Regions from separate parts of the Clostridium senegalense genome, predicted to be linked through region 1. Evidence: riboswitches for the same ligand, from Rfam matches in the RefSeq annotation. Region 1 holds a riboswitch; each other region holds the start of a gene.
The links. A riboswitch is a leader RNA that binds a small molecule or an ion and turns the genes downstream of it on or off. The one in region 1 is predicted to bind cobalamin.
Positions count from the first base shown of each region.

Region 2: linked by a shared signal. The riboswitch ahead of hemA (glutamyl-tRNA reductase) and the one ahead of KQI36_RS14815 (ABC transporter substrate-binding protein) in region 1 are both predicted to bind cobalamin.
Region 3: linked by a shared signal. The riboswitch ahead of KQI36_RS16240 (ABC transporter substrate-binding protein) and the one ahead of KQI36_RS14815 (ABC transporter substrate-binding protein) in region 1 are both predicted to bind cobalamin.

Region 1 is NZ_JAHLNC010000009.1:152,215-156,516, reverse strand. Features, by position in the region: gene KQI36_RS14820 (sodium-translocating pyrophosphatase) at 1-1,468, opposite strand, end outside; cobalamin riboswitch at 1,737-1,938, shown strand; gene KQI36_RS14815 (ABC transporter substrate-binding protein) at 2,177-3,184, shown strand; gene KQI36_RS14810 (FecCD family ABC transporter permease) at 3,201-4,247, shown strand; gene KQI36_RS14805 (ABC transporter ATP-binding protein) at 4,249-4,302, shown strand, end outside.
Region 2 is NZ_JAHLNC010000008.1:158,480-162,781, reverse strand. Features, by position in the region: gene hemL (glutamate-1-semialdehyde 2,1-aminomutase) at 1-1,032, opposite strand, end outside; gene hemA (glutamyl-tRNA reductase) at 1,067-2,290, opposite strand; cobalamin riboswitch at 2,551-2,726, opposite strand; gene KQI36_RS13815 (hypothetical protein) at 2,969-3,970, shown strand; gene KQI36_RS13810 (GNAT family N-acetyltransferase) at 4,237-4,302, shown strand, end outside.
Region 3 is NZ_JAHLNC010000013.1:24,750-29,051, forward strand. Features, by position in the region: gene KQI36_RS16230 (S8 family peptidase) at 1-215, shown strand, start outside; gene KQI36_RS16235 (S8 family peptidase) at 216-1,925, shown strand; cobalamin riboswitch at 2,184-2,355, shown strand; gene KQI36_RS16240 (ABC transporter substrate-binding protein) at 2,490-3,938, shown strand; gene KQI36_RS16245 (FecCD family ABC transporter permease) at 3,968-4,302, shown strand, end outside.

The DNA of each region.
Region 1 (4,302 bases):
TAAGTGTCAATGGATTTAATAAATTTATACTTTCTAAATTAACAGCCTGAGCATAAGATGCAAATAAAGCTAATGCTGTTAGTGCTGCCGAACCAATAGCAAAACCTTTACCAATTGCTGCAGTAGTATTTCCAACTGAATCTAATTTATCAGTAATCTCTCTAACTTCCTTTGGCATATCAGCCATTTGTGCAATTCCACCAGCATTATCTGCAATTGGACCATATGCATCTACAGAAATGACCATACCTGATGTTGCAAGCATTCCTACTGCAGCTAACGCAATTCCATATAAACCTAAACTTGCATCTTTTGAACCACCTATTAAGAAATATGATAGTAATACTCCTAATGCAATTATCAAAATAGGTACAACTGTAGATTTCATTCCAATAGCAAGACCAGAAATTATATTTGTAGCTGCTCCTGTTTGAGACTCCTGTGCAATAATTTTTACTGGTTTATAATTATCTGATGTGTAATACTCTGTAATTTTACCTATGAAAACCCCAACTAATATTCCCACTAAAACAGATATAAATGGTTTTATAGTATTTAAAATAGTTTTGCTTAAAATCAACGAAAATATTATCATAAGTACTACAGATACATATAGTCCTAAATTCAATGTTTTCTGTGGATCTTTTCCTTTAGAATATCTAACTATAAATATAGCAATTATTGACGCTATTATACCAGCAACAGACACATATATTGGAAACATAACAGCATTTTTTCCTAGTGATACACTTGCTGCGACTCCAAGAGTTAATGCAGATATTAAAGAACCAACATAGGATTCAAAAAGATCTGCTCCCATTCCTGCTATATCACCTACATTATCCCCTACATTATCAGCTATAACAGCAGGATTTCTTGGGTCATCTTCCGGGATTCCAACTTCTACCTTTCCAACAAGGTCAGCACCTACATCTGCGGCTTTAGTATATATTCCTCCACCTACACGTGCAAAAAGAGCTATTGATGATGCACCTAATCCAAAACCTGTAATATATTCTATTTCTAAGTTGAAAATTAAAGATAACATTGCAATACCTAAAACTCCAAGTCCTACAACAGAAAGTCCCATAACTGTTCCCCCAGAAAAAGCTATGGATAAAGCATCTTCTTTTCCTTTAGTAGCAGCTTGTGCAGTTCGTACATTAGCTTTTACTCCTACTTTCATACCTGCATATCCAGCAGCAATTGAAAATATTGCACCTAATATAAAACTTATAGATGTTTTTATATGAAGAAATACTGCAATAGCAATAGCTACTACTAATATAAATATCCCCAAATATCTATATTCCTTCTTCAAAAATGCCATTGCACCTTCACTTATATGGCCTGCAATCTCCTGCATTTTTTTATTTCCCACTTCTTTTTTTGAAATTTCTTTTGATATAAACATTGCAAAAAGTAAAGTTAACACTGATACTATTATTGCAAAAAATAAAAAAGACATAAAATACCCCCTTTAAGTATCATTTTTCCGTAAAACTATTACTAATAGATTTCATAGTAACTATTACTATTTTCTATAAGTATATATTCTTCTTTTTAAAGTTTTCCCCTTTAACATTTATATAAACTTTTTGTAAACTTTTACACTAAATGTAATTACATTTTATAACATATTTTTCAAGATTAAGTTTAAATTTTCTGAATATTATCTTTTTCTATTTATTATGTTATAATCGTGTGGAGCTAATTGCTAAATTATTTTTAAAATTGAATATTTTTAACTTTTTGGTTTAAATGTGATTAATTTCAATTTATTAAAAGGGAAAAGAGTTTAAATCTCTTACGGTCCAGCCACTGTAATGAAGAGCAAATTTTTATTATACCACTGCAAATTATAAATTTAAGTTTGTGGGAAGGTGAACATTTGTGATGAATCTAAGTCAGGAGACCTGCCAATAAGTTCTAAAGTTGCTTACTAGGATAGGTTAATTTTAATTAAATTTAATACATTACATAATTAGTTGTATGTTTTAAAGTTATTTATTACAGTATCTTATTCTAGGATACTGTTTTTTGTTATAGATTTATTATAATTATTAAATTAAATAATAAAACAAATTTAAAATATTTTTATTATTCTAATTATTGCGTTTATAAATATTAAAATATTTATATATATTAATAAAAAGATTACTTAGGGGGATTTTTTATGAGAAAACAAAAAATTTATTCATTAATTCTAGCAGTATCACTAACTGCATCAATTCTTTCAGGCTGTGGTAATACAAATAAAGCTTCAAAAGAAGTTTCTTCAAATTCTGCTTCTGAGCAAAAAAATTATAAAGAAGTTACTGTAAACAATGATTTACCTTCTGGTAAAGAAGATGAAACTTTTTCTACTGCACCAAAAAAAGCTGTTACACTAAGTGGCTTTACAACAGAAATGCTACTTGCATTAGGGCTTGAGGATTCTATAGCAGGATATTCATTTCAAGACAACGAAGTACTACCTGAATATAAAGACGCACACTCCAAACTTAACAAATTGTCTGATTTAATGCCATCTAAAGAAACATTATTAGGTGTTGAACCTGATTTCATAACTGGATGGATGTCTACCTTTACTGAAAATAATTTTAATAATAAATTTTGCAAAGAAAACAATGTGAAAATTTATGTTCCAAAATGTGAAAGTCCTAATGCAACAATGGAAACTGTCTATGAAGACTTTACTAACCTTGGAAAAATATTTAATGTAGAAAAAAATTCAGAAGATGTTATATCTAAAATGAAAAAGGATATTGAAGCTATATCTTCTAAAATACCAAAAGATACAAAACCTGTTAAAGCATTTGTATATGATTCTGGCACAGATAGTCCTTTTACTGCATGTAACGGTTTGCCTACAGATTTAATAAAGCTTGCTGGTGGTGAAAATATATTTAAAGATGGAGAAAAACCTTGGGCTAAAGTAACTTGGGAAGAAGTTGTTAAACAAAACCCTGAGCAAATAATAGTAATGCAATATAATGCAGCTGATGATGTTGAAGAAAAAATAAACTTTTTAAAAAATCATGATGCATTAAAAGATGTAGATGCTATAAAAAACAATAAAATATTTGTATTAGAGCTTTCAGAAGTAGTTGCTGGTGTTAGAAATCCTGGTGCTATAAAAGCTATGGCGGAAAATTTCCATCCTGAAATATTCAAAAAATAAATTGGAGCGTTTTAAAATGAAAAAATTTAAAATAAACATATATATTATCTACACAGCATTAATATTATTTTTAGTATTTTCTATAATAGTTGCTATTAATGTTGGTTCAGTAGATGTGAGCAGTTCTGAACTTTTCAAAATTATAATTAATAAAACATCTGGAAATGATGTCTTTGATAAAACATGGTCCAATTCTGTAGAAAATATAATTTGGCAGTTAAGATTACCGCGAACTCTTCTTGCTGGAATTGTTGGTGCCGGTCTTGCTCTTTCTGGAGTATTAATGCAGGCTTTAACAAAAAATGTTCTTGCTGATCCATATATACTTGGTATTTCATCCGGTGCATCTACCGGTGCAGTTATAAGTATATTACTTGGAAGTAGTTTAGCTATACCTTTTATGTCTATCCATATAGGTGCATTCATAGGTGCATTATTTTCTTCAATATTAGTATTTGTACTTTCAAGTAAAAAAGGTAAATTTTCATCTTCAAGTTTAGTTCTAACAGGGGTTGCTGTGGCATCAGTATTCTCTGCAATAACAAATTTTATTATATTTAAAGCAGAAGATGTAAGAAAATTATATTCAGTTATGTTTTGGATGACCGGGTCTCTTGCTGGATCTAAATGGGATGATGTGCCTTTAGCATTTTTAGTGCTTATAATTTCATCTATTATATCTTTAGTTATTCATAAAACTCTTGATGCAATGCTTCTAGGCGAAGATGCTGCTATAACTTTAGGTGTTAATATTAAACTTTTTAAAAAAATAATAATTGTAACAAGTACATTACTTACTGGAATTATGGTTTCTTTAAGTGGAATTATAGGCTTTGTTGGTCTTATTATTCCTCATATTTGCAGAACAATTGCAGGTTCTGTACATAAAAAGCTTATTCCTTTAACAGTTCTTTTAGGTTCACTATTTTTAATATGGTCTGATATATTGGGTAGAATGATAGGTTCAACTGAGGAACTTCCTATAGGTGTTGTTACCGCAATCATCGGTGCTCCATTCTTCCTATGGTTATTAAGAAAAAGTAAGTATTCTTTTGGAGGTTAAAATGACTAAGCTACATGTTAAGAATTTAAATTATAAACACATATTAAAAGATATA
Region 2 (4,302 bases), on a different contig from region 1:
TTCTTTTGCAATTTTAAGCATACCATTTTCTAATTTTGAGCCTAGTCTTTCAAGATGTGTATAGTATTCAGGGTGATTATAAAGTTTTGTTACTGCTGAAAGACCTGCTGCCATAACTACTGGATTTCCAGACATAGTTCCAGCTTGATAAACAGGACCTACTGGTGATAGTTTTTCCATTATCTCTCTTTTTCCACCATAAGCACCACATGGAAGTCCACCACCCATTATTTTTGCATAGCAAACTATATCAGGAGTTACATCAAATAATGTTTGCGCACCTTTATATGCAACTCTGAATCCACACATAACTTCATCAAAAATTAAAAGTGCTCCATATTCTTTACAAAGACTTTCAAGTTTTTTCATAAACTCATTAGATGCTTTTATAACACCCATATTTCCAGCAACAGGTTCTATAATAACCCCAGCTATATCGTGTCCATACTTTTTGAAAATTTCTGTTATACTTTCAATACTGTTGTAATTAGCTATTAATGTATTTTTTATACTTTCTTGAGGAACTCCTGCACTTCCAGGTATACCTTCAGTCATAACGCCAGAACCTGCACTTACAAGGAATCCATCAAAATGACCATGATAACATCCAGCAAATTTTATGATTTTATTTTTTCCAGTATAGCCACGTGCTAATTTAACAGCGCTCATAGTGGCTTCTGTTCCGGAATTAACCATTCTTATTAAATCTATATTGTCTAGTGTTTCACATAGATGTTTTGCAAGCTTTAATTCTAAGTTAGTTGGTGCACCAAAAGCTATAGATTCACTACAACATGTTTTTATAGAATTAACTATATCTTCATCGTTATGACCAAGAATCATAGGTCCCCAAGCACCAATAAAATCAATATATGTATTTCCATCTTCATCAGTTATTGTTGCGCCATTACCACTTTTAATTACTGGAGGGGTAATTCCCATATCTTTTAATGCTCTAACAGGACTATTTACACCGCCAGGTATGTACTTTTCTGATTCTTTAAAAATTTGATTACTTTTTTCTAAATTCATAAATAAAACCTCCTTAAGTTATATGCAATGTTTATTAAATATCGCAAAAAATCTTTTCAATAATTGATAATGCTTCTTTGCCTTTACCATTTAAAGTTTCTTCTTTTAAAACTTCAATAGCCCTATTAACGTATGCATTGCTAGTACTTTTGATAAGTGTTTCCACTAACTTATCATTATCCTTTGTAAATTTTTTTTGAGTGTATGTTTTAAATCTGGTGCTATATATTATGTTGCTTTTTTTTATCATTTTCATAATATGAGGAGATAGGGATCTAAGCTTAACCCATTCTAAATACTCATACATGTATTTTTTTACTATGTAATAATGTTCTTCCATTAAAGTTTTTCTTAATTTTTTATTTTCAGCATCTATAGTATGAATTTTATCTATGTCATAAACAGTTATATTAAGTAAATTATCTATAGAACTACAAACATCTCTAGGTACAGCTAAATCAAAAATTAAAAGATTTTCTATGTCCTCAACATCATTTTTTTCAATTATAAAATTCTTTGACGAAGTACAACTTATAAGTACGTCAATTTTATGTAAGTATTTATTTTTATCGTTTACATGAATTATCTCAACTTTATCATTAGAATTTTTAATTAAGTCATCATTTTTAACTTTTTCTATATCCCTACAAGCTATATATAACTTATCAAAATTATTATCATTGACAAGTAAGTTTTTAAAACATAATTTACCTACATCGCCAAAACCTATAATCATAAAAATACGTTTTTGCTTATTTATAGCTTCTTTTATTGCAATGGAAGAAGAAGAAACAGGAATTTTGTAAAGCATAGTTTCTGTTTTGAATTCTTTTCCACATCCAATGGCATTAATAAATAATCTTTCAAGTGGACCTTTTATAACATTAAGCTCTAAAGACTTAAAGTATCCATCTTTAACTTGACCTAATATTTGATCTTCCCCTAATATCTTAGAATGAAATCCACAACATAATTCCATGATATGCCTTACAGCATTTTCTCCTGTAGAAATAAAAGTATATTTCATATCATTAATATCCCAATTTAAAGTTAAAAAAATTTTTTTAACTAATAAATCATTATTATTTTCTTGAGAAGAAAAATATACTTCTGTTCTATTACAAGTAGAGATTATAATAACTTCATCAAGAAAACTTTTAAGTTTTAATAAGTTACTCTCTAAATCTGAAGAATTAATACTAAATCTACTACGAACATCTAAAGTTACATCTTTATTTAACCCTATTAACCTAACCATGTATAAACCATCTCCTAATTACAAGAACAAAATATTTAAGTTTTAAAATAACAATACTTTAGTATTATATACTTATAAATAAAGTAAATGTGTAAATATATTAATTATTATTTAATATTACTATATTAAATTTTATTATATTGTACTAAAGTTTTATATTTACCTAAATATAGGCAATAAAAAAACTCACAAAAGTGAGTTTATAATCAAAAAAATACATAAATATCTTATATAAACAACACTTTCCTTCCGCCCGAAGGTTTGTGATTAGATTTACGGCAGGTCTCCTGACTTACGGGTCAATCTCCTTTTACCTTCCCAAAGCACAAAGCTTCAGTGGTTAAAATTCGTCTCCGTTACAGTAGCGGGGGCTGTAGTGGGCTTACACCACTTTCCCTATTAAACTATTAAAAGTACCATAAAAAGTATTAAATTTAAAATTGTACAAGCAAATTATAACACAATAAAAACAATTTTGAAAGATTATAATTAAAAAAAATACAAAATTACGACAAATCAAGAAAAAAACATGTATAATTAAAAAATAAAGACTATTAAGATGAATTGTAAAATTAGCTAATTTTACAATTGAATAATATATCATTATAATAATATAGGATTAATTTGATAGTAAAAGAATATAAAATGTTAATATATGTATTAATTAGGAGGATATATATGGATTTTTTTAAGGAAAAGCTAAAGAAGCAATCAAAAACGTCTATTGCTTTAACAATATTATTAATTATTGCAATTATATTTATAGGACAAATCTACTATAATGAGAAGGAATTTATAAAGAACTTTAACGATTTCAAAAAATATTTTACAGAAAGAAATGAAGAAAGTGCACATGGTATTTATATTGATATAAAAAAACAATCTCATAAGGAGAAAGTTGATGTATACATATTAGACCAATTAGATGCATTCAAATATAATTTAGAAAACGATTCTATTGAAAATAGTCATATTGATGATGCTAGTAAAGAGTTAAGCTATTTTGAATTTTATTCTGAAAAGTCAGAAAAAGTCAAAGAAGAGTATACTAAAATGCAATCTTATGTGGAGGATTATAATCATTATAAAAATGGATTAGAAGCTTATGATAAGAAAGACTTTGTAAAAGCAAAAGAGGAGTTTGAAAAAGTAACTTCAAATTATAAACAGTATAATGAAGCTCAAACTATGGCTGAAAAAATGAGTGCTAAATCTAAAGAATGGTCATTAAAGAAATGTAATGAATTATTATCTTTAGGTGATATAGAAAATGCTTTAGTTGAACTAGAAAAAGGTTTTTTACTAAATAAAGATGATTCTGATTTATTAAAGGAAAAAGAAAATATTGAAAAAAATAAAATTGAGTATTTAAAAAATAGAAAAGAGATTAGTGGATCTTTAGAAAAAATAAATAAATTAAATTGGATTAAAGATGAAAAAAATATAGTCATAGAAGAAATTAAGTATAAGGAAAAAGATTTTTATAAAGTTACAGAAAAAGATGAAAAAAATCCTAATATATGGGAATATGAATTATATATAGAAAAATTACCAATTGATAATGAGAACACAGAAGAAGAGAAAGACAAAGTGATGAAGGAAACTATTGCTTTGCTTATAAAAGATAAAGAAGAAAAAAGTTTAGATGATTTTATAAAAGAAAATGAAACGAAACAGTAATTTTTTTAAAGGGCGAAAGCCCTTTAAATTTTTTTGTTTTATGTTTAAAATTAAAAATATTTAAAATATTAGCGTTAAAATGAAAAGTTTGATAATATATAAATAAGTTATAATATATAAAAGAATGATATTAGTTAATATCATAGGTTTTGGGTGATATATAGAAAATGCATTCATTTATAAGAAAAGCTATTTATATATAGTTCTTAAAATTATATATAGTATTAATATATCATCTTAAAAAAATAAATAAGGGGGACATTCTTATGGATAAATTTATAAAAAGAGGTAATTTAGTTTATATAAGAAAGCCTGACTTTGAAGAAATTGAT
Region 3 (4,302 bases), on a different contig from region 1:
AGGTTAAAAGTTATTTAATATATGGAGCTTATAAAAATCCAATATATAAATTTCCTAATAGAGATATTGGTTATGGTGCATTAGATTTATTAGGTATATTTAATATAATTGGACGATTGTATAAAGGAAATTATAGAAGTATGAAAAATAACATTTTACAGTATAATATTGGTGATTTATTCATAAGAATGCCACAGGAATTTAGGGAGGATTAAATGGAAAAAAATAATACTACCCCAGAAAAAATTTTTAAAGATGTAAATTATAATCATTATATTGTGCAATATCAAGGCAAAGTAGAAGAAGAGTTATCCAAATATGAAGATGTCTATCTTACTATAATTAATAGCAAGTATGCAATAGTATCTATATTAAGTAATTTAGATTTTAATAATATTCAAGAAGAAAATTCAACTATTGTTTATATTAAACCAGCTGATATGTATACACTTCAAGCAGTAGCACCTGTAGATGCAGCTCAAGCTAGAGTGTTACAATTAACTCTTCCTTTAAGTTTGACTGGTAATGGGGTTAATTTAGCAATTATTGATACAGGTATCGATTATTTGAATGAAGAGTTTATGGATTCAAGTGGGAAAACAAGAATAGAGTGTATTTTTGATCAAACAATATTTGAAAGTCAGCCTAATAAGAAAGTACCTTTTGGTACTTTATATGAAAAAAAACAAATTCAAAGTGCTATAAATGCTAATAGAGAAGGAAAATCACCTTATGATATAGTACCAAGTAAGGATAAAATAGGTCATGGAACTAATATGACTGGAATAATTGGAGGAACTGGTAAAAATCCAAATTTAAAAGGTGTCGTTCCAGAGTGTAATTTTGTTATTGTAAAATTAATAGAAGATATTTCATATAAAAAGCAATTTAATGTTGATATACCTGTTTTTAATATAACATCTATTTTTGTAGCATTAGAGTTTTTATATAATTATGCTTTAGAAAGTAACAAACCTATGGTTATATATTTTCCATTAGGTACTAACTTAGGAAATCATAAAAAACCAGGAATATTAGAACAATTTATAGAATTAATATGTTTAAATAGTAGTATCGCAATGGTTTCAGGCACAGGAAATGAAAGAGGAAATGGAACTCACACATCTGGTATTGTACAATATGGAAAAACTGAAGTTGTGGAACTAGAAGTGGACTCAAAACAAAATCAATTATGGGTAGAATTCTGGATTGATTTGGCTAATATAATGTCTTTAGAAATTATATCTCCATCTGGAGAAAATACTGGAATTATTAACCCATTAATTAATACAACTATTTCTTATAAATTTATATTTGAAAAAACTTCCGTAAAAATTAATTATTATTTGCCTGAAGAGAATACTGGAGATGAATTAATAAGAATTAGATTTTATGACCTTCAACCAGGTATATGGAAATTTAATCTTACAGGGGATGTTATATTAAGTGGAAAATATAATGCATGGATACCTCAAAAAGGAATAACTATTGGAGAAACTAAATTTAGTTTAGCTGACCCTTATGGTACAATAACCAATCCAAGTAATGCTTTAGGTATGATTACTACTGCAGCATATGATCAAAATAATAATAACGCTTTAAAATATTCAGGAATGGGCTTTGTAGATTCCTATGTAAGCATAATAGATGTAGCGGCAGGGGGAGTTAATGCATTAACAGTAGGTTTAAATAATAAAGTAGATATTGTAAATGGAACAAGTGTATCAGCGGCTATAACTGCAGGAGCTTGTGCTATGCTTTTTCAATGGGGTATTGTTGAAGGAAATGATACTTATATGCATAATCAAACTTTAAAAACATATCTTGCTAGAGGAACGGTTAAACGAAAAGGAGATAGTTATCCTAACCCACAATGGGGGTATGGTATATTAAATATACCTCTTATATTTGAAAATATGATATAAAAGTTATTAGGATGAAAATTATAAAAAATACGAAAGTTAGAGGATAATCTATAGTTTTTTAATTTCTCAATATTATGGTTATATAATTATACTGTAAAAATATAAAGTAATAAATGAAATTTATTATTTATTAAATATAAAAACTGTAAAATAATTAAAATTTTTTAATGAAAACATGGTATATTTAAGAAAAAAATGAAAAATAGCTTGAAAAATGTAAAATTTAAGAATATAATGAAAGTGCTTGAAATAAAAAATTTAATAGTGTGTATGTTGGGTACCTTTATAGGTATAATAGGGAAAGTGGTGAAAATCCACTACAGCCCCCGCTACTGTATACGGATACGAAATCAAATCCACTGGTAATACTGGGAAGGATGATTAAGGTTAAGCCGTGAGTCAGGAGACCTGCCTAATATATTATGTCATAGATTTCGGAGGGAAATTGGGTGTGTAAAAAATAATAAATATTATTTTAATGTTTATTTTTATTGGATATATAACCTCTGTTTTTCAGAGGTTTTTTTATTTAAAATTATATAAATAAGTTTTTAGGGGGAAAAAATGTTAAGATTAAACAAAAAAATTACAAAGACAATATTAAGTATTACATTATGTACAGTAATAAGCGTAGGATTTGCTGGTTGCTCTAGTTTGAATTCAGCATCTACAACATCTAATGTAGTTGTAGATAATCAAAAAAGTGAAAGTAAAGTTAAAACAAAATTAGAAGATGAAAAAGTATATGTATCTTTAAAAGATACTACTAATTATTTAAAAGGAGAGTTTTTATTAGAAAAAAATACAGTAACAGTTAAAAATAAAGAAGATGTTATAACTATAAATTTAGAAAATGATGAAGCAAAAATAAATTCTACAGTTATAAATCTAAAGGATAAAATAAAAAAAGAAAATGATGATGTATACGTTATAATGGACTTTCTTAATGAAGCTGTAGATGCTAGATTTACATATAATAAAGAAAACAAAGAATTAAACATAAAAACAGAAATGCCATTAGAGTATACAAAGGCTTTTAGTGTTAAGTATTTGAAAGGTGGCATTAAAAAAATAACTGATGGAGAAAATAGAACTTTGATTTTAGTTCCACAAGGAAAAGAAGTTCCAAAAGAATATAAAAATGAAATAGTAATTAATACTCCAATAGATAATGTTTTACTAGGTTCTACAACTCAAGCATGCTTATTAAGATCAATAGGTGCTCTTAATAGTGTTAAAGCTGTAACTACAGAAGCTAAAAATTGGAGCATAGATGAGATAAAAAATGGAATGGAAAAGGGTGATATAGAGTTTGTTGGAAGAGGAGATTCACCAGATTATGAGAAAATATCTATGATAAAACCGGATCTGGCAGTTGTGTATACTGGGCCATCAGGACAACAAAAGCTTATTGAAAAGCTAAAGGAACTGAATATAAATTATGTAGTTGATAATGAATATTTAGAAGAAAATCCTTACGGAAGAATGGAATGGGCTAAATTAATGAGTGCATTTTATGATAAAGAGGAAGAATCAGAAAAGCAATTTAATGAAGCTATAGAAAAAGTTAAGGCCGCAAGCAAAAATATAGAGGGAAAAGATAAGCCTAAAATTGTATGGGCAACAATAAGTAAAGGAAAAGTATATATACCTAAAGGTGATTCATATGTTGCAAAGATGATAGAAATGGCTGGCGGAGAATATATGTTTAAAGATGATGGAATAGGAAGCGGGAACATAAGCATAGAAGAGTTATATGCAAAGGCTAATGATGCAGATATATTTATGTATTCTTCTACTACAAACTATACACCGACATTGAAAAATGTTATTGAACAAGCTCCTATCCTTGAGAAACTTGATGTAGTTAAAAATAAAAAAGTTTGGTGTTTTGCTCCAGATTACTATCAATCAATAGACAAAACAGATGAACTTATTATAGATTTAATGGAAATATTCCATCCAGGTTCTATAGGTGAAGATATAAAACACTATGTTAATTATAAAGAATAAAGAATTTAAAACTAATATTGGAGAGAAATATGGAATTTATAAAGAAATCTAGAGTTAAATATACAATTATTTTTTCTGTATTAATAGTAGCACTATTTTTAACATTAACTTTTTGTATTTGTTTTGGATCTGTAAAAATAGGAGCTTTAAATGTAGGTAATATTTTATTTAATAAATATGTTATAGATGACCCTTTTTATGATATAGTTTGGAATATTAGATTTCCAAGGGCATTAGCTACAGTAATAGGAGGATCAGCATTAGCTTGTTCAGGATTATTACTTCAAATATTTTTTAAAAATCCTATAGTTGAGCCTTATGTTTTAGGAGTATCATCAGGAGCTTCTCTTGCTGTTGGGATTAT